3 regions of the Vibrio artabrorum genome follow, and region 2 is predicted to be linked to each of the others. Evidence: predicted binding sites of a transcription regulator. Region 2 holds the regulator's gene; each other region holds the start of a gene.
The links. Region 2 encodes MetJ, which represses methionine synthesis genes. Its sites were predicted from a motif close to TTAGACNTNTANANGTCTAA; they were not measured.
Positions count from the first base shown of each region.

Region 1: a site for MetJ is predicted at 7,858-7,877, ahead of metK (methionine adenosyltransferase). Genes of this name have one in related genera too.
Region 3: a site for MetJ is predicted at 4,898-4,917, ahead of metK (methionine adenosyltransferase). Genes of this name have one in related genera too.

Region 1 is NZ_AP025458.1:2,601,327-2,611,805, forward strand. It holds gene OCU36_RS11620 (YbaK/EbsC family protein) at 1-186, shown strand, start outside; gene mscS (small-conductance mechanosensitive channel MscS) at 241-1,107, opposite strand; gene fbaA (class II fructose-bisphosphate aldolase) at 1,484-2,560, opposite strand; gene OCU36_RS11635 (phosphoglycerate kinase) at 2,716-3,879, opposite strand; gene epd (erythrose-4-phosphate dehydrogenase) at 4,045-5,094, opposite strand; gene OCU36_RS11645 (hypothetical protein) at 5,295-5,531, shown strand; gene tkt (transketolase) at 5,618-7,612, opposite strand; gene metK (methionine adenosyltransferase) at 8,000-9,154, shown strand; gene OCU36_RS11660 (DUF2189 domain-containing protein) at 9,522-10,319, shown strand; gene OCU36_RS11665 (SprT family zinc-dependent metalloprotease) at 10,400-10,479, shown strand, end outside.
Region 2 is NZ_AP025458.1:2,776,864-2,787,342, forward strand. It holds gene ppc (phosphoenolpyruvate carboxylase) at 1-785, shown strand, start outside; gene OCU36_RS12620 (PadR family transcriptional regulator) at 1,135-1,674, shown strand; gene metF (methylenetetrahydrofolate reductase) at 1,962-2,861, opposite strand; gene OCU36_RS12630 (bifunctional aspartate kinase/homoserine dehydrogenase II) at 3,122-5,533, opposite strand; gene OCU36_RS12635 (O-succinylhomoserine (thiol)-lyase) at 5,536-6,717, opposite strand; gene metJ (met regulon transcriptional regulator MetJ) at 6,926-7,246, shown strand; gene OCU36_RS12645 (malic enzyme-like NAD(P)-binding protein) at 7,454-8,743, opposite strand; gene rpmE (50S ribosomal protein L31) at 9,077-9,295, opposite strand; gene priA (primosomal protein N') at 9,639-10,479, shown strand, end outside.
Region 3 is NZ_AP025458.1:3,059,015-3,069,493, reverse strand. It holds gene OCU36_RS13945 (hypothetical protein) at 1-866, shown strand, start outside; gene OCU36_RS13940 (hypothetical protein) at 859-1,263, shown strand; gene OCU36_RS13935 (IS5 family transposase) at 1,640-2,560, opposite strand; gene luxS (S-ribosylhomocysteine lyase) at 2,680-3,198, opposite strand; partial or broken gene OCU36_RS13925 (transglycosylase SLT domain-containing protein) at 3,280-3,426, opposite strand; gene metK (methionine adenosyltransferase) at 3,664-4,818, opposite strand; gene OCU36_RS13915 (DMT family transporter) at 4,962-5,855, opposite strand; gene cfa (cyclopropane fatty acyl phospholipid synthase) at 5,952-7,100, shown strand; gene OCU36_RS13905 (MarR family winged helix-turn-helix transcriptional regulator) at 7,283-7,765, shown strand; gene OCU36_RS13900 (DoxX family protein) at 7,819-8,574, shown strand; gene OCU36_RS13895 (cytochrome ubiquinol oxidase subunit I) at 8,831-10,417, shown strand; gene cydB (cytochrome d ubiquinol oxidase subunit II) at 10,435-10,479, shown strand, end outside.

The sequences.
Region 1 (10,479 bases), 180 kb from region 2:
TGTGTGCCAGGAGCGGTATGCCCATTTGTGATACCAAGTGATATTCCAATCGTCGTCGACCAGCAACTCTATCAATGTGAAGAAATACTTTATACCCCCGGAGAGCCAACCATCACTATCGGCTTTGCAGGATCATCATTACCCATTTTACTCAGCAAACTGGACAACACTATTATTCAAATATAAAAAAACGAGGCTCAAGCCTCGTTTTTTATTAATAGTATCAAAGAGAACCTTAATTTAAGATTCTACTTTATTCATATGTACATCCATTTGCGGGAATGGGATTTCGATACCTTCATTATCCAAGCCTTCTTTGATGGCTTGCATAAGATCGAAATAGACACTCCAGTAATCAGCAGTGTTCACCCATGGGCGAACCACAAAGTTAACCGAAGAGTCAGCAAGTGTATGAACACCAACTAGCACACCAGGCTCTTTCAACACACGTTCATCAGACTCACAGATCTTAGTCAGCAACGCTTTTGTTTTCTGAAGATCGGCCTTGTAAGAGACGCCTATCATCAAATCAATTCGACGCGTTGTGTGACGTGAGTAGTTGGTAATTGGGCTACCGATAACACTACCGTTAGGTACTACGACCATTTTATTATCAGGTGTTGTAAGGACGGTTTGGAAGATTTGAATCGAATCAACCGACCCCGCTACACCACCAATTTCCACATAGTCACCTGACTTAAATGGACGGAAGGCAACAATAAGGACACCTGCCGCAAAGTTAGACAGTGAACCTTGCAGTGCAAGACCTACCGCTAAACCAGCAGCACCAATAACCGCTACCACAGATGCTGTTTGAACCCCTAAGCGACCAAGTGCAGCAATAAGAACAATAACAAACAATAAGTAACGAACTAAACCATGGATAAACTCTATAACGGCTCTATCCATATCCTTTTTCTCTAGAACCTTAGAGATACTATTGGCTACCGCTTTCACAATCAGGTTACCAATAAATAGGATAACCAATGCTGAAATGATATTTACGCCGTATTGGATAAAGAGATCTGAATTATTTGTTAACCACTGATTTGCAAGAGACAAACCATCCACCATTGGGGTATCAGTCGCTGTCGAACTATCAGCCATAATGTGTATCCTCTATATAATATACTTTAAACTAAACTGCCTTAAGCCAAACCTGCTCAACAAAAAAACAGTTCGAATCCTGTTAAGTTACTGTGTTAAAAGCAAATTAAAGCCTAGTCCTTTTTTAGAAACTAAACCAAGTTTAGTTTTTCGGCACGATATCCTATCTTTGACAGATTGCAAAGCCATATTTATGTAAGCATTTGAATTAATAACACTTACCAATAAACACAAATACCGATAACTAAAAGACTACGAAATTTATTTACCGTAGGCTAGGTTTTTCACATATTTAATACAAGTTTTTGTCACGCATAAAAAAACCCGCTCAATGAGCGGGTTTTTTAAAACTTAAAGAGTACTTAAATTCAAAGAATTATAGTACGTCGATAGCGTTAAGGTCAGCAAATGCTTTCTCAAGACGAGCAACCATTGAAGCTTGACCAGCACGTAGCCATACGCGTGGATCGTAGTACTTCTTGTTTGGCGCAGCTTCGCCAGTTGGGTTACCGATTTGACCTTGTAGGAAATCAAAGTTTTCAGCAGAGTAAGTACGGATACCATCCCAAGTAGCCCACTGTGTATCAGTATCGATGTTCATTTTGATAACACCGTAACCGATAGACTCTTGAATTTCTGCTTCAGAAGAACCAGAACCACCGTGGAATACGAAGTTTAGAGCGTTAGGTGCGATACCAAACTTCTCTGCACAGTATGCTTGAGAGTCACGTAGGATAGTAGGAGTCAGTACAACGTTACCCGCTTGGTAAACACCGTGTACGTTACCGAAAGATGCAGCGATAGTGAAACGTGGGCTGATAGCTGTTAGTTTCTCGTATGCGTATGCAACATCTTCAGGAGAAGTGTAAAGCTCAGATGCGTCCATATCAGAGTTATCAACGCCGTCTTCTTCACCACCAGTACAACCTAGTTCGATTTCTAGAGTCATGTTCATCTTAGCCATACGCGCAAGGTATTGGCCAGAGATTTCGATGTTTTCTTCTAGAGACTCTTCAGAAAGGTCGATCATGTGAGAAGAGAATAGAGGCTTACCAGTTTGAGCGAAGAACTCTTCACCAGCGTCTAGTAGACCGTCGATCCATGGAAGAAGTTTCTTCGCAGCGTGGTCAGTGTGAAGAATAACTGGAACACCGTAAGATTCAGCAACAGCGTGTACGTATTTTGCACCCGCTACAGCACCAAGGATTTGTGCACCTTGACCTTCAAGTTTAACGCCTTTACCAGCGAAGAAACCAGCACCGCCGTTAGAGAACTGAACAACAACAGGAGCTTTAACTTTAGCCGCTGCTTCTAGAACACCGTTGATTGAATCTGTGTTAACAACGTTTACAGCAGGAAGTGCAAATTTGTTTTCTTTTGCTACTTCAAATACTTTCTGTACGTCATCGCCAGAAATTACACCAGGTTTTACAAAATCGAAGATCTTAGACATGGAAATAGTCCTATTTATTCTATCGTTTTAAGATTAAAAAACTTAAGTTCAAAAACTTGCAATCGTTTGCTCACAACTTGTGCCATTCTAGCAAAAAAGTGTGATACGCAGCAAACGATAAAAGGCGAGATTCACATCTCGCCTTTCTAAATCAATTATGCTTTAGCGCGCTCTTCAAGCATTGCTACTGCAGGAAGTACTTTACCTTCAACAAACTCAAGGAAAGCGCCACCACCAGTAGAGATGTAAGAAACGTCAGCTTTGATACCGAACTTGTCGATAGCTGCTAGCGTATCACCACCACCAGCTACAGAGAAACCTGCAGAGTCAGCGATTGCTTTAGAAATACCCGCTGTACCCGCTTCGAAGTTCTTAAATTCGAATACGCCTACAGGACCATTCCAAAGAATAGTTTTTGCGTTGCCGATGATTTCAGCTAGTGCCGCAGTTGAATCTGGACCAAGGTCGAAGATCATGTCGTCGTCTTGAACTTCAGAAACGAGCTTGATTTCAGCTTCTGCGTTTTCGTCAAACGCTTTAGCACATGCAACGTCTGTTGCTACTGGGATAGCACACTCTTTCATTAGCTTTTGAGCCGTTTCAACTAGGTCAGCTTCGTATAGAGACTTACCGACGTTGTGGCCTTCAGCAGCGATGAATGTGTTCGCGATACCACCACCAACAACAAGTTGGTCAGCAATTTTAGAAAGAGATTCTAGAACCGTTAGTTTAGTAGAAACTTTAGAACCACCAACGATAGCCACTAGTGGACGCTCAGGGTTATCCATTGCTTTACCTAGTGCTTCAAGTTCAGCCGCTAGTAGAGGACCAGCACACGCGACAGGAGCGTAAGTACCCACACCGTGTGTAGACGCTTGAGCACGGTGAGCAGTACCAAATGCGTCCATCACGAAGATGTCACATAGTGCAGCGTATTGCTTAGAAAGTGCTTCTTCGTTCTTCTTCTCGCCTTTGTTAAAGCGAACGTTTTCAAGAACCGTTAGTTCACCCGCGTTTAGCTCTAGGCCGTTTACGTAATCTTTCGCTAGTTTAACGTCGCAGTCTAGTGCGTCGTTTAGGTAGTTAACTACAGGAGCTAGAGAGAACTCTTCGTTGTATTCGCCTTCAGTAGGACGACCAAGGTGAGAAGTAACCATTACCTTTGCGCCAGCTTCTAGACAAAGTTTGATAGTTGGTAGTGATGCTAGGATACGTGCATCTGAAGTTACTTTACCGTCTTTTACTGGTACGTTTAGGTCAGCACGGATGAATACGCGTTTACCTGCAAGTTCCAGGTCAGTCATCTTGATCACAGACATGATTTGTCCTCTCAAATTTAAATAAATATAAAGTTTTGGAAACTCAGCAACCCTGCTAAGTCTATAAATTATTCAACTGGTAATACTTTAGCTGCTTATAATATGTGGATACTTTGCATTTATTTCAAGCTAAAAATAAATAATCCGCATATTTGCTTCTAGGCCTTACTTCTTACCTTCAGAAGCTTGCATTGCAAGAACCGTATCCAGCATTCGGTTCGCAAAGCCCCATTCATTGTCACACCACACGAGCATTTTCACTAGGTGGCCATTACTCACTCGAGTTTGTGAACCATCAACGATTGCGCTATGGGGATCGTGATTAAAGTCGATGGAAACGAGCGGCGCTTCAGTATAGTCAACTATATTGTGTAATGTACACTGGGAGGCATTAACAATGGTTTGATTTACGTCATTAACTTTCACATTTGCATTAATTGTGACACTTAAATCCATCGCTGTGACGTTTACCGTCGGCACGCGCACAGATATCGCTTCAAATTTGTTAGAAAATTTCGGGAAAATTCTTTCAATACCTTTATGCAATTTGGTATCAACAGGAATGATAGATTGGCTTGCCGCTCGAGTACGGCGCAAATCACTGTGGTACGCATCGATAACTTGTTGATCATTCATTGAAGAGTGAATGGTTGTGATGGTACCGGACTCAATGCCAAAGGCGTCATCAAGTACCTTAATGATCGGGACAATACAGTTGGTAGTACATGAACCGTTAGAAACGATTCTGTGGTCAGCTTCGATAGTATCGTGATTGACACCGTAGATAATGGTGTTGTCTAGGTCATTAGCACCTGGGTGTGAAAACAACACCTTTTTAGCACCAGCAGCAATGTGCGCTAGACCATCATCTCTACAGCCATAAACACCTGTACAATCGAGAACAATATCCACCTCAAGGTCACGCCACGGCAACAGCTCGATATCAGCAAGGTGCAAAATACGAATCGTATCGAACTCACCTTTATCTTCCACACCGATGCCATGGTGAACATAGATGTGTTCTTGGTCGTTGGAGATCTTCTTACCGAAGCGGCCGTGACTGGTGTCGTACTGCAATAGGTGAGCCATAGCGTCCGGCTGAGCAAGCTCATTGACCGCTACTACTTTGATTTGTTGGCTTTTGCCACTTTCATAAACAGCACGCAATACATTACGCCCTATTCTTCCAAATCCGTTTATCGCGACTTTTAGCATGATTCCATCGCCCTACATGATTTTCATGCCACAAATAGTAACCGATAGCCATCTAAAGCGCATTAAATTCGTGATATGTATCGAAGCATTACCTCTATAAAACTTGATTAATATTTCAATGATATGCATTTTAGCTGAAAGATAAATTATTTTTCTGTTGGCTATTTCTTTTCTCGTTTCATCACCCAAAGGAAATGACTATGTCAGGTTACCCAGCGACCCACTTTTGTAAGCAATGTTCACAAGAAACGCCTCATAGCGAAATCTTAGTGAGAAAAACGAGCAGCTACGACAGGGATCGTTCGTTACTTGGAAGAGTTAAGCTAATGGCTCACACCTTTATCAATGGTGGGCATTACTACGACATGGATCGATACGTGACGTGTAAAATCTGTGGCCGCAAAGAAAAAGATAACCGGGGTAATGAGTTTGAGTAAATCTTAAACTCATAGAATCCAAAATAAAAAACCGAGCAACATGGCTCGGTTTTCTCTTTTCTATACTCAAAATAATTTAAAGAGTATTAAGCTAAAAGCTCTTTCGCTGTGTTTACAACGTTTTCAGTCGTGAAACCGAACATTTTGAACAGCTCGTCTGCTGGTGCAGATTCGCCGAACGTTGTCATACCGATGATCTTGCCACCAAAACCAACGTACTTGTACCAGAAGTCAGCGATGCCCGCTTCAACAGCGATACGTGCCGTTACGTCAGATGGAAGTACAGATTCACGGTACTGCGCATCTTGCTTGTCAAATGCGTCAGTGGCAGGCATAGAGACTACGCGTACTTTCTTACCTTCAGCCGTTAGCTCAGCAGCAGCGTTAACCGCAAGCTCAACTTCAGAACCCGTTGCAATGATGATTAGCTCTGGCTTACCAGCACAATCTTTCAGGATGTAACCACCCTTAGCGATGTTAGCCACTTGCTCAGCGTCACGATCTTGTTGTGCCAGGTTTTGACGAGAGAAGATAAGTGCAGAAGGACCCTCTTTACGTTCGATTGCCAGTTTCCAAGCCACGGCAGACTCAACTTGGTCACATGGGCGCCATGTGCTCATGTTTGGAGTCAAACGTAGAGAAGCGATCTGCTCCACCGGTTGGTGAGTCGGACCATCTTCGCCTAGGCCGATAGAATCGTGTGTGTAAACTTGGATGTTCTGAACTTTCATCAGAGCCGCCATACGCATTGCGTTACGTGCGTATTCCATGAACATTAGGAACGTTGCGCCGTAGGGTACGAAACCACCGTGAAGGGCGATACCGTTCATGATCGCTGTCATACCGAATTCACGTACACCGTAGTGGATGTAGTTACCAGAGAAGTCAGTTGCTTCAAGCGACTTAGAACCCGACCACATAGTCAGGTTAGAAGGCGCAAGGTCAGCAGAGCCACCCATGAATTCAGGTAGCATAGCACCAAACGCTTCTAGTGCATTTTGAGAGGCTTTACGTGAAGCGATGTTTGCTGGGTTAGCTTGAAGATCAGCAATGATTGCCGATGCTTTCTCTTCCCACTCAGCGGGTAGTTCGCCGTTAGTACGACGTTTGAATTCTGCTGCTAGTTCTGGGTAAGCCGCTGCGTATGCGTCAAATTTAGCATTCCACGCCGCTTCTTTTGCTGCGCCTGCTTCTTTTGCATTCCACTCTGCTGCGATATCCGCTGGGATTTCAAAAGGACCGTGTTCCCAACCCAGTGCTGCTTTCGTTGCTGTGATTTCATCAGCGCCTAGTGGAGCACCGTGACAGTCGTGCGTACCGGCTTTGTTTGGCGAACCAAAACCGATGATCGTTTTAGTACAGATAAGAGTTGGACGAGGGTCCGCTTTCGCCGCTTCAATCGCTGCGTTGATAGCGTCAGAGTCGTGACCATCTACCGCTGGGATTACATGCCAACCGTAAGCTTCAAAACGCTTAGGTGTATCGTCAGAGAACCAACCTTCCACTTCACCATCGATAGAGATGCCGTTGTCATCCCAGAAAGCGACTAGCTTACCAAGACCAAGCGTACCGGCTAGAGAACAGGCTTCGTGAGAGATACCTTCCATCAGACAGCCATCACCCATGAACACGTAAGTGAAATGATCGACGATGTCGTGGCCTTCTTTATTGAACTGTGCCGCCAGTGCTTTCTCTGCCATCGCCATACCAACAGCGTTAGTGATGCCTTGACCTAGTGGACCCGTCGTTGTTTCGATGCCCGGTGCGTAACCATACTCTGGGTGACCTGGAGTCTTAGAGTGCAGTTGACGGAAATTTTTCAGGTCTTCAATTGAAAGCTCGTAACCTGCAAGGTGAAGCAGAGAATAAATCAACATTGAACCATGACCGTTAGATAGGATAAAACGGTCGCGGTCAGCCCACTCTGGGTTTGCTGGGTTGTGGTTCAAGTGGCCACGCCAAAGCACTTCAGCGATGTCAGCCATACCCATAGGTGCGCCTGGGTGGCCTGAATTTGCTTGTTGAACACCGTCCATGCTGAGTGCGCGGATTGCATTGGCTAGATCTTTACGAGAAGGCATGTCTGCTCCTGAGTACATAAGCGAATTAAAAAAGAGATAGATGCTAAACTTTTCATTTTTATTAGCGCGGGTATTCTCTCAAACGACTTTAGCGACTGCAAACGTTTTACTGGCATTTTAATGTTCATTTTTCGCAACTTTCGAACATTTATGTCAGCCAACAACAATAAACCTCAACGCCACGCAAACGTTTAGTTATGGCATATCATAAAAAAGAGCTTGTAATTCAACCGCTGGAATTTAGAATAGCCGTCTAGATGTAGAAACACCTACAGAACATACTGTATTGAGTGGCAGCGCTTCCTAGCTTGCGACGCCTAAAATTATTTGCATATCACTGTTTGCAACCAAAACTATTTGCAACCAAAAACTAAAAGTGGAGCTCTCATGGCTAAGCACCTATTCACTTCTGAATCTGTTTCAGAAGGTCATCCAGATAAAATTGCAGACCAAATCTCTGATGCTGTTCTTGATGCCATCTTGGAACAAGATCCGAAAGCACGCGTTGCTTGTGAGACTTACGTAAAAACCGGCATGGTTATGGTTGGCGGTGAAGTAACAACATCGGCATGGGTTGATATCGAAGAAATCACTCGTGAAACAGTACGTGAAATTGGTTACGTTCACTCTGATATGGGCTTTGATGCTGACTCTTGTGCAGTACTAAACACCATTGGTAAGCAGTCTCCAGACATCAACCAAGGTGTTGATAAAGCTGACCCTAAAGATCAAGGCGCGGGCGACCAAGGTATCATGTTTGGTTATGCGACCAACGAAACACCAATCCTAATGCCTGCACCAATTACTTACTCTCACCTTCTGGTTAAGAAGCAGGCTGAAGTACGTAAGAGCGGCAAGCTTGATTTCCTTCGCCCAGATGCGAAATCACAAGTAACATTCCAGTACGACCAAGGTAAAATCGTTGGTATCGATGCGGTTGTTCTTTCGACTCAACACTGTGATTCGGTAACCACACCAGACCTACGTGAAGCGGTTATGGAAGAGATCATCAAGCCAGTACTTCCTGCTGAGTGGATCAACAAAGACACGAACTTCTTTATCAACCCAACCGGTCGTTTCGTTATCGGTGGCCCAATGGGTGACTGTGGTCTAACCGGTCGTAAGATCATTGTTGATACCTACGGCGGCGCGGCTCGTCACGGCGGCGGTGCATTCTCTGGTAAAGATCCATCAAAAGTTGACCGTTCTGCAGCTTACGCAGCGCGTTACGTTGCAAAAAACATCGTAGCGGCTGGCATGGCTGACCGTTGTGAGATTCAACTGTCTTACGCTATCGGTGTTGCAGATCCAACATCTATCATGGTTGAAACGTTTGGTACTGAAAAAGTAGCGCACGAGATCATCATTGAAGCCGTTCGTCAAAACTTCGACCTACGTCCATACGGTCTTCAAGAGATGCTGAACCTGCTTCAACCTATCTACAAACAGACAGCTGCATACGGTCACTTTGGTCGTGAAGAGTTCCCTTGGGAAGCGACAGACAAAGCCGCAATCCTTGCGGATTTCGCAGGCCTAAAATAATTTAGCGACTGCAATTTGTTTCTTTAAAGCCCTGACTTCTGAGTAAGGGCTTTATTTTTATGCACTTACCAGCTCTTTCTCGGTATCCCCGACTCTACCGACCTCTTTTACCGTTAACCACTTAGTATAAAAAAACGCCGATAATTTGTATTTTCCATCACTACTGACAATAGTTAAGGTAACTCCTAAGCGATCAAGCTCACATTTAACTTAAATTAATTCAGTCTGATAACGCTCGTTAAATGCACGCTAGAACAATAACTGGGATGACAAAGAGCCATTGAGCTCAACACCATAGCTCTCACACAAGCCACATCGGTGAGCCTTATGGAATTATAACTAGGACGTTATTTAACTAGGGGGATCTATGCCTCGTACCGCTCACACATCCGAACTCAACGAGAAAAAAGACAAGGTCAGCGACCAAGATTACGCTCGAACTATTCCTTGCAACCAAATCAGTATTTCCGCGCCCTTCCATTGGTTGTCGCTTGCTCTGCATGACTTAGTAAAAATGCCGTTAATCAGCGCATTTTACGGACTGTGCTTTATGGTGGCCGCTATCGCCATTGTTCAACTGGTTCAATGGCAAGGAACGCACCTTGTTGTGATGCCAAGCCTGATCGTCTACATGCTGATAGGCCCATTTCTTGCTCTGGGTTTGTATGATGCCGCTTGGGAAAGAGAAAAAGGGCACAACACCAACCTACTGCACTCGATGAAAGCCATCACTCGCAACTCTACCCATCAATGGGCCTTTGCAGTGGTATTGATGGTCGCGATGATATTTTGGATGCGTATCGCGGCGTTATTGCACGCACTTTACCCTTCAGTGCAAGGTGCGCCATTGACTGAGTTTGCTCCCTTCTTAATCACCGGTTCAGTGATTGGTTTTGTTATCGCAAGCCTGATATTCAGCATATCGGCATTTTCAATTCCATTAATGATGGAAAGACGCGTTGATGTAATGAGTGCCATTTTCACTAGCTTTAATGCGGTAAGGTCAAACATCCCTGCGATGGTGGTGTGGGCGAGCATTATTTGCGCTGGAATTTTAGTGGGGTTTGCGACTTACGGAATAGGTATGATTGTCACGATGCCGCTGCTTGGTTATGGTACATGGCATGCTTATCACGCGATCATCAAGAAGAATCACCATCTATAAATAATCGCCATAGTAACGAGCAATGTTATGATGAGGCCTTAGCTTAAACGCTGAGGCCTTTTATTTGGAGTTAACAACGTTTGTCTTACACCCCGCAACAACATCGAGCAAATAAGAAATTGGCCGAGTGCCTAGCTATCGCAAATCAACATTTCTCTCG
Region 2 (10,479 bases):
TTAAGCTTGGTTTACCAGATGTTGCTGTAAACAGCTTTAACCTGTACGCCAGTGCGATTCTAGAAGCGAACCTTCTGCCGCCACCAGAGCCTAAACAAGAGTGGCGCGACCTAATGGTAGTGCTGTCTGAAGTATCTTGTGAGGCGTATCGTAATGTCGTTCGTGGTGAAGAGAAGTTCGTCCCTTACTTCCGTCAAGCAACGCCAGAGCTAGAGCTAGGTAAATTGCCTTTGGGTTCTCGCCCTGCGAAACGTAACCCGAATGGTGGCGTAGAAAGCTTACGTGCGATTCCATGGATCTTCTCTTGGAGCCAAAATCGCTTAGTACTCCCAGCTTGGTTAGGTGCAGGTGAAGCCATTCAATATTCGGTAGACCAAGGCCACCAAGCCCTACTGGAAGAGATGTGTCGCGAATGGCCATTCTTCTCAACTCGCCTGGGTATGCTAGAAATGGTGTACACCAAGTGCAACATGGAAATTGCTAAGTACTACGACCAACGTTTGGTTGATAAAGAGTTATTGCCGCTAGGTGAGTTACTGCGTGAACAGCTGCAAAAAGACATCAAAACGGTACTGAATGTAGAAAACAATGAGAACCTGATGCAAAGCGACCCTTGGGGGCTTGAGTCAATTCGTCTACGTAACATCTACGTTGAGCCACTAAATATGCTTCAAGCTGAACTGCTTTACCGAACTCGTAAGAGTGAAACACCACCAGCAGAGCTTGAAGAGGCGCTAATGGTGACGATAGCAGGCATTGCAGCAGGCATGCGAAATACAGGTTAACCAGTAATTACCACCACAAAAAAGACAAAAGGTCGCACTTAGCGACCTTTTTATTTGGCAAAACAGCCAGTAAAGAATATTTTATTATTTTTTTGGGTTATTTTGTCCATGTATTCTACTTTATGCTTATTATTTAGATATACTACCGCTCCACTGCAGAAGCACACCATAAAAATAATCTGCAGCATCTTGACCAACAACTTGGTCAACCTAGGTGATAAACGGCTTTATAAGGTGACATAACCAACAATGATGTTGGTAGCACTTAAACATAATCAATATAACGTGCCATTAGAAGCACACTTGTTGTTTAAGTATTTGTTCACTGTTTACCATTTGGATTTCAGACATGTCATTACCACACGTAATTCTAACCGTTTTAAGTACACGCGATGCTACTGGTTACGATATCACAAAAGAATTCTCAGCAAGCATTGGTTACTTCTGGAAAGCGAGTCATCAACAAGTTTATCGCGAACTCAATAAAATGGCTCAGAACCATCAAGTCACTTGCGTGCTTGAGCCTCAAGAAGGCAAACCTGATCGTAAAGTTTACTCTATCACTGACGCTGGTCGTGGCGCTTTAGGTGAATGGTTTGAGCAACCAACCGCACACCCAACAGTGCGCGATGAGTTTTCAGCAAAACTAATGGCTTGCGCAGTACAACCTTCTGGCGCGTACCGTATACAACTTGCTGAACTAGTAGAAGAATCTCGTAAATTGGTTTCTCACTACAAAGAAATTGAAGCGGCTTACTACGCAACACCATCAACGCTAGACAAGCAAGCACGCCTTGAGCGTCTGACTCTTCGTCGTAACCTACTCATCCGTGAAGCATGGATTATATGGGCTGAAGAAGCATTGTTAGAACTGGGCGCTATTGCTTAAGCAAGCTAGCAGCTAGAAAAATAAAAGGCTTGGACTGTTAAAGTCCAAGCCTTTTTTGTCTCTGTAGAATGTGTGATCCTATCGCCGATGGCGTTTTGCCAACCGTTTTAATACTAACCACAGTAAGTAAGTGTTCAGAAATAGCGCAAGAAAAAAGCTGGAGAACAAGGCTGCTCTTTTCGACAAGCAGCCTCGGTCAGTCGTTATTCTACAATCAAAAATTCTAACGAAGTTATCGAGGCTTTTAACAAGCTAGGATGACCCGTCATTTACTCCGATGGGTATAACTACAGCGTCGCAACTTGTGGGCGAACACCTAACGTATGACAAAGCGCATACGTCATTTCAGCTCGGTTTAACGTGTAGAAGTGGAAATCTTTTACGCCTTCACGGCTCAATGTACGAACCATATCAATCGCTTGGCTCGCACCAACTAACTGACGAGTGGTTGGATCATCATCCAAGCCTTCAAACTGCTTCGCCATCCAACCTGGAACTTTTACGTTATTCATGGCGGCAAAACGGGACGCCTGCTTAAAATTCGATACGGGTAGGATCCCCGGTATAATCTCAACCTCAATACCAGCAGCAACACAACGATCACGAAAGCGTAGGTAGCTTTCTACATCGAAAAAAAACTGCGTAATGGCACGGTTAGCACCGGCATCCACTTTACGTTTTAGGTTAATAAGATCAGATTGAGCACTTTTGGCTTCAGGGTGAACCTCTGGGAATGCTGCCACTGAGATATCAAAGTCGTGACGAGATTTAAGCAATTCAACAAGATCAGAGGCGTACATATCGGGAGCACCACCGCCAGGCGGAATATCACCACGCAACGCCACAATACTTTCAATGCCATTTGCCCAATAATCATCGGCTATTTGAATCAACTCTTCACGATTTGCATCAATACACGTTAAGTGTGGTGCTGCAACTAGACCCGTTTGGCTCTTGATCTCTTTAATAATTGAGTGGGTACGATCACGTTCACCCGAGTTTGCACCATAAGTGACTGATACAAACTTAGGTTGAAGAGTCTTTAAACGATGAACGGAATTCCACAAAGTCTCTTCCATCTTTTCACTGCTTGGTGGAAAAAACTCAAATGACACATTGATGTTGTCAGAAAGTTCAGCGATATTCTGATTCAAAGCGTCGATATGACTGGCGTGTGTGTATCCCATCTTACTCTCCCTGTGGCAAAAGCAACCACTAATCTCAAATTCCCAAACGACGTATAGACGTCTATATGTCCATAGAATGTATTGAATACGATTTAATGTCAACAGATCGATTATGAATTTTTCTCAAGAAGATCGTGAGTAAAACTTAAGATACTAAGTGGGGACACCAAGCAAAAAAAGCTGAAAACACATTGTGCTTTCAGCCTAATCGATACTAGTGAATAGTCGGTTGTTTACGCCATAAATAAGCTGATTACTTATTAAAACAAGCTCGACATTCTGTTTAAGTCAGATTGAATGGCGCCTGCGGTGACTTCACGTCCAGCTCCGGGACCTCGAATAACCAATGGATTGTCTTTATACCATTTGCTCTCAATAGCAAAAATATTGTCACAAGGCAGTAAATTCGCCAATGCGTGATCTTTTGACAACGCCTCGACCCCTACGGTGGCTTTACCACTCTTTTCTAAACGCGCGACATAACGTAGCACTTTTTGTTGAGCGTGCGCTTTTTCCAAGCGTTCAGCCAGTTCTTCGCTTAGCACTGAAGCTTTATCAAAAAACTCATCGACCGACAGGTCTTTCAACTCTTCAGGAACCAATGATTCTACTTTTACATTCTCAGGTTCAATCTCTAAACCCGACTCACGCGCCAAAATCACCAATTTACGCATCACGTCAGAGCCATCTAGGTCAGCACGAGGATCTGGCTCTGTCAGCCCTTGCTGCCATGCCAAATCAACCAATTCGCTAAACGGCACTGAGCCATCAAACTGTTGGAACAACCAAGATAGAGTCCCCGAGAAGATACCAGACAGTGCCAGGATGTCATCGCCACTTTCACGTAAATCACGTACGGTATGGTTAATCGGTAAGCCGGCTCCTACCGTTGCATTGTACAACCAGTGACGGCTGATCTTAGCAAAGGCACTTTTCACTTGGTGGTAATACTCGCTGGATGCCGAGCCTGCCACCTTGTTGGCTGAAATAAGGTGGAAGCCGTGTTGGGCAATTTGCAGGTATTTTGCTGCAAGCGCTGGACTCGCAGTGACATCAAGTACCACCACTTCATCATAGCCCTGAAGAGAACCCAAACGGTCAAGCCAATCGTCACCATTATTGGCAATGGCTTCATCATCAAAACGTTGACTGACGGAATTCGCATCAATACCTTGCTCATCAAACCAATACGTTTGGCTATCAACCACCGCAACCAAGTTAAAATTCATTCCATGGCGCTTTTCAAGTTCAGCCTTTTGCTCAGCGAACAGACTTAACCAACTTGATCCAATGTTACCCTTGCCACACAAAGCTATCGCAATACGCTTTTGCGCTTGAAATAGTTGAGAGTGTATACCTTTCACTAAACCCGATGTTTCACTTTTACGAAGCACAGCCACCAAGCTCAAGCCTGAATGAGCTTCCGAGATAAACTCAACCGGAGAACCCTTAAGCTGTTGGTAGAAACCGTAACAATGATTTGGATTTTTAGTGACTCCCGCCCCCACAGCAGCAATTAAAGAGAAACCTTCTTTAAGCTTAATTTCGGCTTCAATAGCATGATCTTGTAGGTACTCTAATGCACTGCCTGCTATCTCTTCGGTGTAGGCTAAGCGCAAGCAGTTTTGATCAGGTTCAAGCTCATAAGCTAGAGGCTCTAATTGAGCACGCTGAAGTCCTTCAAGAACTTCATTTTCTAGACGACCGAAATCATGTCCATGGCCGAAAGTTAGCTGAACAATGAAGACTTCATCCAAAGAGGTTATGATTTTTGCACCACGACCTGATGCCAGTACTCGCTCTATCTGCGTAGAGCCGGCTTCTGGCTGATAGCTGCAACGTAAGCTGAGATCCATAGCACTTTGAGCCACAGGTTGAAGCGTTCGGCTATGCAGCACTGGAGCCGCTAGGCGAGCCAATTCACTCGCTTCATCAAGGCGAAGCAGAGGCAATAAACACGCATCAGACACTAAACGAGGATCGGCGCTGTACACGCCAGCCACATCACTCCAAATGGTCACGCGCTCCACCTCAGCTAAAGCACCAATCACGGTCGCTGAGTAATCCGACCCATTACGACCAAGCAGTACCGTTTCGCCCTCACTGTTCTGAGCCATAAAGCCCGTAATCACCACACGGCAATGTGCATGCTGTGCCAGGACTTCTTTAATCAGAGGGTAAGAACGGGCACGGTCAACTTCCGGTTGAGCCCCCACGTCAGCTCGTAAAAAGGCACGCGCATCTTGAGCAACCGCTTGTAAGTCATGCTGGCACAACAAAGCCGCGAGTAGACGTGAAGACCAAACCTCACCGTGTCCAAGCACCTGGGCTTTTTGCGCTTCGCTCAAAGGGGCGGTTAGCTCACCCAAAGCGGTAAATTCCTGTTGAATGGTTGCCGTGAGCTGAATGGCAGCCTCACCTTCAAGCAGTGCTTCAATCAGTCCAAGCTGGAACTGACGAAGTGTTTGCAGACATTCATGTGCGATACGACCATCTTTATCAAGCGCTTCAACAAATTCAATCAAACGGTTGGTTGTTTTACCTGCGGCTGATACAACAACTAAGTCCGTTGCGGATGAGTAGTCTCTGAGAATATTGACCACACGTTGGTAACATTCAGGATTGGCTAAACTGCTACCACCAAATTTATGTAGCTGGCGAAAGTTTGTCATTATTAGGCCTCCCCTTCAGTGATAAAGTGCTGTGTTTTTTCAAAAGCTTGCTTGAGATCGTCAATGAGGTCTTCCGCATCTTCAAGGCCAACCGAAAGACGCAGCAGTTGCTGAGATACACCAGCCTCAGCCAATGCTTCTTCCCCCATAGCTCGGTGAGTCATAGACGCAGGATGACAAATCAGACTTTCAACACCGCCCAATGATTCTGCCAAAGAAAACAGCTCTAACTTATCAACAAAGTATTTAAGCGCTTCAAAAGAACCCGCAAATTCAAAACTCAACATACAACCAAAGCCCGATTGTTGTTTCTTTGCTATCTCGTGCCCCGGATGTTCAACAAGGCTTGGGTGATAAATAGTCCCCACCAGTTCTTGTTGTTGTAGGGCCGTCAGAATGTCACGAGAACTTTCTTCGTGAACACGCATACGCGCCCCCAACGTGCGAATACCACGGAGCGTCATGTAGCTATCAAATGGTGTGCCGGTCGCACCAATACAGTTGCCCCACCATGCTAGCTCTTCAGCATGCTCTTCTGTCTTAGTGACCACAACGCCACCAATCACATCTGAGTGTCCGTTGATGTACTTGGTTGTCGAGTGAATAACAAAATCAGCCCCCAGCTCTAATGGCTTTTGGAACACTGGGGTCAAAAATGTGTTGTCGACAGCAACCAGAGCACCCACTTCTTTCGCTTTACGGCAAGTTTCTGCAATATCAACCACACGAACCAATGGGTTCGATGGGGTTTCGATTAAGATCAACTTTGGCTTGAGCGCGATCGCCGCATCCAGTGCAACTTGATCCGATTGATCAACAAACAGAACGTTGAAATCACCTTTTAATGAGCGAGTGTTAAACAGACGGTAAGTACCACCGTAGCAATCGTGTGGTGCGATAATAAGATCATCACCACCTAGGAAAGCAGAAACCCATAAGTTAAGCGCCGAAGTACCACAGTTAGTGACAACCGCGCCTTTGCCCGACTCAAGCTCAAACAGTGCCGTTTCTAATAAACCGCGGTTTGGATTACCAGAACGAGTGTAATCGTACTTTGGCACTTCACCAAAAGCGGGAAAACCATAGTTAGTCGACAGATAAATAGGTGGGACAACGGCATGATGTTGCTTGTCTGACTCGATGCCCGTCCGTACTGCTATTGTTGCTGGCTTCCGGCTGCTCATAGGTGCTTCCTTACAAGTTTTGCGTCTGAGAATCACAGCGGCTGATCGGCATTTTGCGGCTGTGCTAGATATAGGTTATTCACTTTACTTCCATAAATGTGAGACGTCAACACTTCTAGACGTCCATATGTCTTTGCTTATGGCAGTAAATCCCGCTAAAATCACCACTATTAATTTATTCTAACAACTAAAGTGATGAAGGTACGCAATGGCCGACTGGAATGGTGAATACATAAGCCCATATGCTGAGCATGGAAAGAAAAGCGAACAAGTAAAGAAGATTACAGTTTCTATCCCTCTAAAAGTGTTAAAGGTTCTGACTGACGAGCGAACTCGCCGCCAGATTAATAACCTACGCCATGCCACAAACAGTGAGCTACTGTGCGAAGCCTTTCTACATGCGTACACAGGCCAACCACTACCTACGGATGAAGACCTTCGTAAAGATCGTCCTGACGATATCCCTGCTGAAGTGAAAAAACTGATGACAGAAATGGGCATCGAATTCGAAGCGTTTGACGAAGAATAAAAACAACTCAGTCACTGCCTTCATTATTGATTCGCTATCGCTGAACTCTATTTTTTGCATCACTGACTAGTTTTATCAGTGTGCTGTGAATCAGAGACATAAAAAAACCGACTCCCGATGAGTCGGTTTTTTATTATTCGTTTTCGTCTCGATAACGAAACGACGATATCAGACAACTATGTCATCCAGTTTCTATACTATATGTCTCTATGCCATATAATTAGCTGGCATCTCGATACGAGCTACGCCAGATTCAACCGCCGCTTCCGCTACAGCTCGTGCTACGCGAGGAAGTAGACGTGGGTCCATTGGCTTAGGAATGATGTAACCCTTACCAAACTCCAGTGTAGTCTCACCGGCAGCTGCCAATACTTCAGCTGGAACGTCTTCTTTTGCCAGTTCACGAATCGCTTTCACCGCCGCCAGCTTCATTTCGTCATTGATTTCGCTCGCACGTACGTCTAATGCACCACGGAAAATAAATGGGAAACACAGTACGTTGTTGACTTGGTTAGGGTAGTCACTGCGGCCTGTCCCCATGATTAGGTCAGAACGGACTTCGTGTGCAAGCTCAGGCTTGATCTCTGGGTCTGGGTTTGAACATGCAAACACAACGGGATTATCAGCCATCAGCGTTAGAGCTTCAGCAGGCAGTAGGTTAGGCCCCGATACACCCAAGAACAGGTCTGCGCCTTCGATAACCTCTTCAAGCGTGCGCTTGTCCGTGTTGTTTGCGAACAGCGCTTTGTATTCATTTAGGTCATCACGACGTGTATGGATCACCCCTTTACGGTCAAGCATGTAGATTTTTTCACGCTGAGCGCCACATTTAATCAGTAGTTCCATGCATGCTACAGCCGCTGCGCCAGCACCCAAACAGACGATCTTACACTCTTCAAGCTCCTTACCTTGAAGTTCAATCGCATTCAGCATACCCGCAGCCGTTACAATCGCCGTACCGTGTTGGTCATCATGAAATACCGGTACATCACAACGTTCAATCAGGCGACGTTCAATCTCAAAACAGTCTGGGGCTTTGATGTCTTCCAGGTTAATACCGCCGAATGTATCTGCGATATTCGCAACCGTATCAACGAACTCATCGATTGTGCGGTGTTTTACTTCAATATCGATAGAATCTAAACCAGCAAAACGCTTAAACAGGAGCGCTTTACCTTCCATAACAGGTTTAGAAGCAATAGGGCCAAGGTTACCGAGACCAAGAATCGCCGTACCGTTAGAGATAACAGCAACCATATTGCCTTTACCTGTGTACTTATAAACGTTATCGACGTTCTGTGCGATCTCGCGAACAGGCTCAGCCACGCCAGGGCTGTATGCAAGTGCCAGATCTTCTGCAGAGTTTGCAGGCTTCGTCAGGGCGACGGCAATTTTACCTGGCATTGGGAACTCATGGTAATCAAGAGCTTGCTGACGGAATTGTTCTTGAGGTGATAAATCTTGAGAGGATTGAGCTTGGCGGCTGTCTTCAGACATGGGTGTTAGTTCCTAGGATATTATTATTTGGGGGATCTTGTTCATGTTAATGGATGTACTTCAAAGTTCCTAGATGGCTACAGCTTCTGTCTCATTAAAAAACGAGATTTCACTACTAATAAGACCAGTGAGCAGTTGAAATTACTGCCACTTGTTGAACTTTTGAACGGATACTTATCGTGCATAATATGGGAAGCACATATAAGAATAAGCCTTCGCCATTGATGATGAATTGGCGCAGAATTCGAGCGGCCTAATATTCATGGCTTTCTCAAAGGCTAAACAACAAAAAAGGACACCGAAGTGTCCTTTTTTATGTCTAAATAGCGAGAATTACTTCTTGCTAGAAAGAGCACCAAAACGCTTGTTGAAGCGATCAACACGGCCGCCTGTATCTACGATACGTTGCTTACCAGTGTAGAATGGGTGACATTTGTCACATACGTCTAGGTGGATTGATTCTTTTGCTAGCGTTGAGTTGAACTCAAATGTGTTGCCGCAAGAACAAGTTGCAGTAACTGCTTTGTATTCTGGGTGGATTCCAGCTTTCATGGGATAACCTCAAGTAGGCCGTGTCGCTATACGATTCTAAGCCGCACACCACACGTAGTTAAAAAATAAATAAAGATACCGCTGCATCACTCAATCGCGATAAAGCCATACCTTTAAGGCGCAGTATAGTAATGAATCTGTGAGGTAGGATCAACTGATTTGATACATTTTTCACCAATAGTGTCTTTATTTCTTTTGTCGCAAAGATGATGGTGATGAATATTTGAGGAGGTGAGTCGTCTTCATGGGGCGACTTAGCCTTCTCTTGCAAACTGTTTCTCGAATTTAGCCGCCTTATCCTTTAGACTGTTCACTCTCGTCATCTCAGCAAAGCCGTCCCTTTATGCGTCCAATGATTGCCCGTGTGGCGCTGCCTGTCCCACTCGACAAGCAGTTTGATTACAAGATTCCCAACCACCTATTTCCGATTATTGGTGGTCGAGTCTCTGTGCCTTTTGGACGGCAAACCTTAACTGGGATTGTGACGGCCCTGGTTAACGAATCTGAATTCGAGCTAGACAAGCTCAAGCCCATTAAAGCTTTGTTAGACAATCAACCCGTTTGGCCTGAATCGGTCTACGCACTCTTGGTATGGTGCAGTCAGTTTTACCAATACCCACTGGGGGAAACCTTAGCCAATGCTCTGCCAAGCGCCTTACGAAAAGGCAAAGCGGCCGACTTTGCGACGCTTGTCGAATGGCAACTGACGCCATCAGGTCGAGATCAACTGATGCAAGGCTTTGGTCGTGCTGTCAAGCAAGCCAAAGTGATGCACATGCTTGAGCACGGCCCGGTTTCTCATCAAGAATTCATTGATGAAGAGGTGGGCAGCGCGGTACTTAAGACGCTGGAAGAAAAAGGCTGGATTGAATCGGTAGAGAAAAAGCCAAAACGCCATGCATGGCCTGTCGAACTCGAAAACGACCAAGACAAACCAAAACTCAATGCAGAGCAAGCCATCGCGATTGCGACCGTCAATAGCCAAACCGACTTTGGTTGCTTCTTGTTAGAAGGTGTCACCGGATCAGGTAAGACTGAGGTCTACTTAAACATGATCAAACCGATCCTTGACCAAGGCAAACAAGCGTTAGTTTTGGTTCCTGAGATTGGCCTAACCCCACAGACCATTAACCGCTTTAAGCGACGCTTTAATGTGCCGGTAGAGGTTATCCACTCGGGATTAA
Region 3 (10,479 bases), 280 kb from region 2:
CTAAACCAACCAAACCAATTAAAACTGATACTTCTGGGCAAGGCTCGACTGCTGTAGCGTTAGATTTAATTGAAGTTGAAGTAACAGAGTCTGATATTGAGTTTTTAAAAAAATACAAATGCAACTATAAATCAGTAAGTGCAAACTCTGGTATGAGAGGAGTTGAATATAAAGTAGGAGATATTTTCAGAGTTACGCCTCATATGTTGAGGCATAGTTTTGCGTGGTTCATTATTGCCAATAAATTAGGCGATATCCATCATATATCCCAACAGTTTAAGCATATGAGCGAGATGGTCACATTTGTTTATGCTCAACGTGGTTTTGAGGCGATTGATGATTTAAAAAATATTATCGAGGGATTTGATGCTCTTTTAACAGAGGAAGTAATTACCGATATTGTTGAAAGCGCTATAAAAGGTGAAATAGGTGGCGGCGGTGGCAAACGGCTGAAAAACATCGTCAATAAATTAAACAAAGGACAATCAGGAATTATATTCTCGACAGACCATCACGAACATATAGAGAGTATTCAAGAGCTAATTGCCTTGGCGACAAAAAACAGTGATGGAATCCTTGGTTTACCTCATGGTTATTGTGCAGCAGGTTCTAGCTGTAAAATGCACAATGTGGCCGTTCCTGATAGCTGTATTTATTGTTATACATATTTTGCGACTAGAAGGCACTTACCATTTTGGACGGCAACCAAAAACAGCGCCGAGCGAGGCATTAGCCGAATCATGGATGCTGGCTTAGCTGATAGATACCAAACCTTCTTAAGTGTCTTGAAAAGGACGCTAGCATCAGCTGATAAGGCTATATCTGATATAGAAGGTAATGGAACAAAAGAGGTTTATAATGGGTAAAGTATCAGAGGAAAAAATCGAGCAGGCTTTAGCCCTTTTTATCAGTGAAGATAGAAAAATAAATGCTAATGCCATCGCGAGATATCTAGGCTGCCAACGCTCTAACATTGCCAATAACTATCCTAAACTATTGGCAAAAATTGACACTGCGGGGCAAGTTCAAAAAAAACAATGGGATAATAGAGATTTATCCTATAAAAATAAGAAGCTAACAGAGCAGAATAAGAAGCAGCAGAAGGCTATATCACAGTTGAGTAAGTCGGCTAAAGGTGATGACGTATCTGCCTTACTATCACACATTAACGCCTTGTACAGCATGTATGATGATATGAGAGTCAGATACGAGAATGCATCTGAGTTACTACTAGAATATAAAGAAAAGTATGGGAAGCTTTAATGCGCAGTGAAGTGACTATTTTAGGTAAAGGCTATAACAACATCCCCCTAGTTTTGAATTTAAATAGGAATAACTTCGAGAATTAAGCGTGTACGTTTCATTGGGCTTCATACCCCGTTATGTACTACTACTTTCTCTTCGTGCGCGCTACTCATAGGCTTTGTGTGGGTGTAGGGTTGTACTGTTGCCTGAGAAGTATTCATCCAATGATAGAGCTCGATATGCTCACGGAATTGAAATGTTGCGTGAATAAGTTAGGCCTGAAGTGATTGTATTTATGTGATATTTCTCATTATCAATGGTAAATATGTAGATTGTGTGAGGCTTTGTTGCTTAATTCAGAGAGAAGACATGCCCGTTCCATCACGCTTGATTTTTAAACGATATACTGAGTTTCAGGCATACCAAGTCCTGTAAGCTTGTTCAGAGCTTTGATCATGGCGTAAGTCTCACCAACCTGAGCGTTGTAATTTCGGAGACTGAGTTTCCCACCCAACAGCTGTTTCACTCGATGCATTGCTGTCTCTGACAGCGAGCGTTTATGATAGCCATACTGCTTTTTCCAAGTCCTGTTGGAGCCGTATAGCTTCTGACAACCTACCGCTAAATTACGAGGATGCCCACGTTCCCAGAATGCCGCCCCTTCTCGTGGCGGGATGAGTGGAACCGCTCGCTTGATCCGTATAGCATCATAGCAACCCCTTGTGTCATAAGCGCCATCACCTGATATCTCAATGATTTTACGACGTGTCTGCTTTAGCAAGTTTGGGAGCACTTCGGCATCGGTTACGTTAGATAAACTCAGCTCTGCTGCGACTATTTCGTGGGTGTTTGTATCTACTGCGATGTGCAGCTTACGCCAGACTCTGCGCTTCCCATCAGTACCATGCTTCTTGACCTTCCATTCACCTTCGCCATAAACCTTGAGGCCAGTGGCATCAATGGCCAGATGTTGTATTGTTCCTCTGGTTTTGGTTTTAAATGAAACCTCAACTTCCTTAGCTCGGCGGCTTATACAGGTATAGTGCGGGCAAACAAGCGGGATGTTAGCCAGCTTCAATACTGAGTCTAGAAAACCTTGCAGCGCTCTCAATGGCAGAGAGAAAACGCGTTTCACCATCAGTGCGGTAGTAATGGCTAAGTCGCTGAATCGGCGAGGTCTACCACGCTTGCCTTGTTTGTTTTGCTTCCACTCGGCTATCGCTTCCTCATCAATCCAGAAAGTAAGTGAACCACGGTTTATTAGGGCTTTGTTGTACTGTTTCCAGTTAGTTGTTTTATAACGAGGTTTCGGCATAAGGCAACGAAGATTAGCTGATTTAGCCGATCAGATCGTAACTTTCTGATTTAGTTCCATCGAATTACGCAACAAAGCCCATGGACTGTTTAGTTCCCTATCATGCGACAGAGCCTAATTTAGTCAATACGCAACTCTTTCAGCATAGATTCTGGCAGTGCCAAATCATCATTCTTATTGACTGCAACGCCCGCTTCTAGAATGTTTTTCGCGATTTGCTTTGCCTCATCTAAAGAGTGCATTGCTGCTGTACCACATTGGTATTCATTCAGCTCAGGGATCTTGTTTTGACTTTCTACTTTCAATATGTCTTCCATTGCTGCAACCCAAGCATCCGCCACTTGCTGCTCTGAAGGCGTACCAATCAAACTCATGTAGAAACCAGTACGGCAACCCATTGGTGAGATATCGATGATCTCAACGCTATCACCGCTTAAGTGGTTGCGCATAAAGCCAGCGTACAAGTGCTCTAACGTGTGAATTCCCTTCTCAGAAAGGATGTCTTTGTTCGGTGCCGTAAAACGTAAGTCAAATACTGTGATGGTATCTCCCTTTGGAGTTTGCATCGTTTTAGCCACACGAACTGCTGGAGCATGCATACGTGTGTGGTCTACGGTAAAACTGTCTAATAAAGGCATTACATATCTCCTGATTGTAACCTCCAATACTTACACGTATTGGTCATCATTTCTATTCATTCCCCTTAACGTATTAGGGGGCTAAAAGAGCCAGCCGCTGTAGTCTTCTAATTCCTGACGACATTGCTTCAACTGCCCGCCATACGTCTTTGTAGTTTGCTCCACGCGTGTTGCAACTTTAATTAAGCTAGGTTTGCTTTTATAGGCCCCACGCTTATAGCCGCCGCGGGTTCTGTCACAAATATAGTTGGAGGTGTGTAGCCCCAGCACTTGTCGAATTTTCTGTTTCATTCATCGATAGCAGTGTTGTTTTTCATTGTCATCTATCACCGCTTCCTCTGGTAAGCCGTTTGAGCTACCGCCTTATTTTAGAAAGGCTTTGGCCGCTGCTTCATCACTAACTGGACTCAGATAATAAGGCCCTCTACCAGAGGCGAGGGCTTTATCGATTCTTGCATGACTCGGTTATTTGATGTCAGCGAAATCGCGTAGGATAGCTGCTTTATCCGTTGCTTCCCATGGGAACTCTTCGCGACCGAAGTGACCGTATGCTGCCGTCCGCTTGTAGATAGGTTGAAGCAGGTTAAGCATTTCTTGTAGACCGTATGGACGTAGGTCGAAGTTTTGACGAACCGCATCAATGATAATTTCATGTGATACTTTCTCAGTACCGAACGTTTCAACCATGATAGATGTTGGGTCAGCAACACCGATAGCGTATGAAAGTTGGATTTCACAACGGTCAGCCATGCCAGCAGCTACGATGTTTTTCGCTACGTAACGTGCTGCGTAAGCTGCACTGCGGTCTACTTTCGATGGATCTTTACCAGAGAACGCACCACCACCGTGACGAGCTGCGCCACCGTAAGTATCTACGATGATTTTACGACCAGTTAGACCACAGTCACCCATTGGACCACCAATAACGAAACGACCGGTTGGGTTGATGAAGAAGTTGGTATCTTTAGTGATCCACTCTGAAGGTAATACTGGCTTGATGATCTCTTCCATTACCGCTTCACGTAGGTCAGGTGTTGTTACTGAATCACAGTGTTGAGTTGAAAGAACAACAGCATCGATACCAACAATCTTACCTTGGTCGTATTGGAAAGTTACTTGAGATTTCGCATCTGGGCGAAGAAAATCTAGTTTACCACTCTTACGAACTTCAGCTTGTTTTTGAACAAGGCGGTGAGAGTAAGTAATTGGAGCTGGCATTAGAATTTCAGTTTCGTTTGTAGCGTAACCAAACATGATGCCTTGGTCGCCTGCGCCTTGCTCTTTAGGGTCTGCCTTATCAACACCTTGGTTGATGTCTGGAGACTGCTTACCGATGGTGTTTAGAACCGCACACGAGTTCGCATCAAAGCCCATGTCAGAGTGAACGTAGCCGATTTCACGAACTGTTTCACGAGTGATTTCTTCGATATCAACCCATGCAGAAGTCGTTACTTCACCACCAACCATAACCATACCGGTTTTTACGTAAGTTTCACAAGCCACGCGTGCTTTTGGGTCTTGCTCAATAATTGTGTCAAGAACTGCGTCAGAGATTTGGTCTGCGATTTTATCTGGATGACCTTCTGATACCGACTCAGAAGTGAACAGGTGCTTAGTCATGATAGCTCCAATCTTAAGGTTTACTCATGGCTAACTAACGCAAGCTTGCCACGAAAAATACAATATGTTTTGTAGGCATTTCTACATCTAGACGTCTATTTTCAATTTCCATGTTCGAATTACGAAAATGATTATTGGGTTTGCTAATATTCGATTATTACTGCTTCTGGTTGGCGTTTTTTCAGGCTTTCGTATGTTTGAGCTGCTAAATTTGACACGATCATACACATCATTACCGTAATTTGAGTTGTGCTGAATTGTTCTCCCATTACGGTTGCTCCTAGAACCATTGCTAGAATTGGATTGATAGTTCCAAAAAAACTTAACTCTGTAGTGGTTATCAATGGAATTGTGAATACGTAAGCCCCATATGCGATACAAGTTAAACCAATAACTAACCACGCCATTGCTTCCCATTGATGAAGAGATGAAGGAATAGCTGAAACATAATTAATTCCTCTTAAATTCACATCCCAATATGCAATTGGAAGAAGAATTACCCCACCAAATAAAAGCTTCCACGTCAATAATTTATACCAATTTATGGTCTTCATTACATGTTTAGTTACAATGCTGCCTGCAATAAGTGCAGTCATCGAGCCGATAAGCAAAATTACTGAAATCAAGCTAATAGATGTTGATGAGGTTAAGAATAAATATGAAGCCGCAACAATAAGAATTGCAGATGAAATAAATTGAACTTTTGATGGATGTACCTTGTGAGCGGCTGCCATAACAACAATGCCAATGACAGGAAGCGCTATCATTCCAACGCCTACCAGAGTACTAGGTAGGTAAAGAGCAGCAGCAAAAAGAAGACCAAAGAAGAGCGCTATATTTAGCAACCCAATCAATAACAACCAAGGCAATTCTTGCTTTGTAGGCAGAGTCGGTCTTAATGCTAGTAAAATAACTCCTGCTGGAAGCGCTCGCCAAACTGCTAACGCAAAAGGAGACCATCCTTTAAAAAAAGTTGTCAAAACTGCATAAGTAGTTCCCCATAACAATGGCGCCAATATCGCCAAAAGTATTTTCATTTCAATTCTCAATTAATGTTTACGTAAATATACTTTACATAAACCTTCTTGAGTAGTAAAGTCTTTGCTCAATTTAATTCTTTTGGAGAAATAGAAATGAAAGAGGGTGAGTACGCTATGTTTGAAGAAATGCTTGCTGTTGCAGACATAAAAATTAACGGCAATAGACCTTGGGACATTCAAATCCATGACACTGCCGTATTTAACCGAGTGCTAACAGATGGCTCTCTTGGTTTTGGCGAGTCTTACATGGATAAAATGTGGGATTGTGATGACATTGCTGAAATGATCTCTAGAGTACTTGCTTCTAAAATCGATAAGAAATTAGATCTAAAGAAAAAATTAGTTCTTGGAGCGCACATCGGAAAAAGCAAAGTAAAAAAATTCTTTAATCCTCAAGGAACATCTTTATCAAAGAAAAACGTTCAATTTCATTATGATATTGGCAATGATTTATACAAAGCAATGTTAGATAAACGTATGACATATACGTGTGCATACTGGGATAACTCAGATAATCTAGATGATGCACAAGAGGCAAAGCTTGATTTAATTTGCAAAAAGTTAGACCTAAAACCGGGGATGCGAATTCTAGATATCGGCTGTGGATGGGGCAGTTTTATGATCTATGCTGCTGAAAAATATGGTGTAACTTGTGATGGATTGACACTATCCGAAGAGCAAGCAAAGCTTGGTTCTCTCCTAGTAGATGAAAAAAATGTTCCAGTAAACTTTATCCTTAAAGACTATCGACTATATGAACCATATGAAAAATATGACCGAATAGTTTCAGTTGGGATGCTAGAGCATGTTGGTTCATCAAATTATTCTGATTTTTTCAAATGCGCAAATAAACTCATGAAAGATGATGCAATTTTTTTGCTTCATACCATCGGTTCTTTTGAGTCAACAACAACAAATGATCCTTGGATTCATAAGTACATATTCCCTAATGGTGAAATTCCATCATTGGCGCAGCTCTCTATTGCAATGGAACCTGCCTTTAACATGGAAGACTTGCACAATATAGGTCAGAGCTATGACCTGACTCTTTGTGCTTGGTATGAAAATTTTCATAAGGCATGGACGACAAAACAAATCGATTATGACGAACGCTTTTATCGAATGTGGAAATATTACCTATTGAGTTGTGCTGGCGCCTTTCGCTGTCGCGATTTAAGCGTGTGGCAAATGTCATTAACTAAAGTGGGAACTAAATCACCAAACGGTCGAAGAGTTGGGTGATATGCCACTGAATCCATTAACATTAATTAAGAAAACCATTAAGTATTTACCAATCTTTTTGGTAGACTTTTGTGTCATCTCAACTGGCATCGTCATCTTCTCGACTTTGATGTTTCAGTTAGCAGTAACTAAGTTCCAATTGCTAGTTTTAAAATACATATAGCGTCATAACTGAGGTGTGCATGAAAAATAATGGTAAAGACAAAGAAATATTTAGAGAGTGGATGGATATCAATCCAAATTTATCTGATATTGATGTTAAGTTGAATACTCAATTTGTCTTATTTTCTAATAACATAATTAATACTCGTTGTAATTTTTGCAAATCTTACGGTCTAAATACCTCAGAGTTCGACGTTATTGCAACATTATACAGATCCGGAGGTAAGCATGAGCTTACTGCAAAAGAATTAAAAGAGAGAACACTTTTACCCTCATCGGGCGCACTATCTAATCGCGTTGATAGACTTGAGTCAAAAGGACTGACCAAAAGACGACATGATATTCGTGATAAGAGAAGTGTAAAAGTAGCATTAACTAAATCTGGTTTGGAGCTTGTGCAAAAAATCCATCCAATATTTTTTGATGTGATGTCAGAACAGTTCTCTAACTTAAGTGATGATGATAAGAAATCTCTAATTAATATCATGAGTAAAATAACGTAATACAACAAAAAGGTCAGCTACATGCGCATGCGGTAGTTGTATAGGAGAAAGAAATGGAAAGAAAAAACTATTCTATGATAGTCGTCATTACTGGTCTAATTACTTTGGCCAGTGCGGTGTTCAACGCTGAGTTGTATGACGGAACTTGGTCAATGATAGCCACTGTTGCTGCTGCATTGTTGGTCCCCGTAGCAGCTTATGTTTTTAGGAACAATTTAACACTATCATTTTTAATCCCGCTGTTTTTCAACACGATTGTAGTTCGAAACGCCGATCAACATGATTGGACTGCAATTGGTTGGGTTGCAGCAGTAACATATATACCGTTGTTGCTACAGGCATTCATTGTTTTTAGAAAGACATATCTGGTTGAAGGTTCGACTGAAACTGCACTTAGCATGATCCGCATTTTTATCGGTTTGAACTGGTTGACGCACTGTACGGAAAAGCTATTCGTATCATCTCATGATGCTGGTTTAGTTGGATTCTTTGCGAATGGATTTGGTAATTTGGTGGTTGGTCACCCTCTTACCGATTCAACAGCAAATGCTCTAATTGTATTGGGCGGTATTGTTGAGTTTGCAACCGCTATTTCACTTGGTCTGGGAGTATTCTCAAGATTCGGTGCGTTTATGTCTGCATCTTACCTAGTTGTTGCTCAAATCGTTGGTGGTCACTTCTCTGTCGGTTATACGTGGATTTTGCCGGGAGGAGGCTGGGAGCTAGCATTTTATTACTTCATGGTAACTATACCATTCATGCTTCCGAAGGTTGGTGGTGCGGTCGCTCTAGAGCGATGGCGAGGCTGAATAGCAAGCTCTTTAACAATATCACAATGGGGGTTTTGACTCTATTCCAAGAGAGAAATGAGTTTGAAATAGGTGGATAGTTCAGGCTCGTGTCGGATGGATTAAACCTATATTTTCGGCAGGATCCAATCAACCAACAAAGCGTATTTTTGCAAAAAAGCGTTGTGATAATTCAATATTTTTCAAGTGTAAATAACACTTGCATATAAATTGCAACATGTAGAGAGTGTCATTCAGCAGACACATAGGAGTTACCATGATTGACGTAGTTGATCTGTCGCGGTTTCAGTTTGCACTGACAGCGATGTATCACTTCCTATTCGTACCATTGACTCTCGGTATGGTCTTTCTTTTGGCCATTATGGAATCGATGTACGTATTGACGAACAAGCAAATCTACAAGGACATGACCAAGTTCTGGGGTAAGCTGTTCGGTATTAACTTTGCACTGGGTGTGGCTACTGGTCTTACCATGGAGTTCCAGTTTGGTACGAACTGGTCATACTACTCCCACTATGTAGGTGACATCTTCGGTGCCCCACTGGCGATCGAAGCACTGGTTGCTTTCTTCCTTGAGTCAACTTTTGTTGGCCTATTCTTCTTCGGATGGGATCGTTTATCAAAACATCAACACTTAGCTGTAACCTGGTTGGTTGCTCTGGGTTCTAACTTCTCTGCACTTTGGATTCTTATTGCGAACGGCTGGATGCAAAACCCAGTTGGCGCTGAGTTCAACTTTGAATCTATGCGTATGGAAATGATGAGCTTCGCAGACGTTGTACTAAACCCTGTAGCGCAAGTTAAATTTGTACACACAGTCGCGTCTGGTTACACGTGTGGTGCAATGTTCGTTCTAGGTATTAGTTCTTACTACTTATTAAAAGGCCGTGATGTGGCGTTCGCTCGTCGTTCGTTCGCTATCGCAGCTTCTTTCGGTATGGCAGCAATCTTGTTTACTATCGTGCTAGGAGATGAATCTGGTTACGAACTTGGTGAAGTTCAAAAAGTGAAGTTAGCAGCAGTAGAAGCTGAATGGCACACAGAGCCAGCACCAGCGGCTCTCTCCTTGTTTGGTTTACCGAACCAAGAAACAATGAACACCAATTACGTAATTAAGATCCCTTACATAATGGGTATCATCGCGACACGTTCATTTGACGAGAAAGTAACAGGTCTACATGACTTACGTGAAGAGCACGTTGACCGTATCCGTACCGGTATATACGCATACGAATTGCTTGAAAAACTGCGTGCAGGCGACAAGTCTGAAGCAAACATGACTGCATTTGACGAAGTGAAAGGTGACCTAGGTTACGGTCTACTTCTAAAACGTTACACAGACAAGGTTGTTGACGCGACTGAAGACCAAATCCAAGCCGCTGCGGATGATTCAATCCCAACAGTATGGCCGCTATTCTGGTCGCTCCGTATCATGGTTGCGTGTGGCTTCATCATGCTATTCGGATTTGGTGCGTCATTCATCCAAACATGTCGTCAGAAGATCGAACAGAAACCATGGATTCTTAAAGCTGCATTGTTCAGTATTCCACTTCCATGGATTGCTATCGAAGCAGGTTGGTTCGTTTCTGAGTATGGTCGTCAACCGTGGGCTGTAAATGAAATCCTACCGGTACACGTTGCTGCTTCAGCACTGACAACAAGTGAAATCTGGACTTCACTATTTGCAATCCTAGCACTATACACCACATTCCTAATTGCAGAAGCATACCTAATGGTGAAATTCGCTCGTAAAGGTCCAAGCAGCCTGAAAACTGGTCGCTACCACTTCGAGCAAAACGCTGACTCTGTTGAAGACAAAGTTAGTCGCCAAATAGAAGCGTAAGACAAGGAGACAAAAAGGTGTTTGATTACGAAATCTTGCGATCCATCTGGTGGGTACTGATC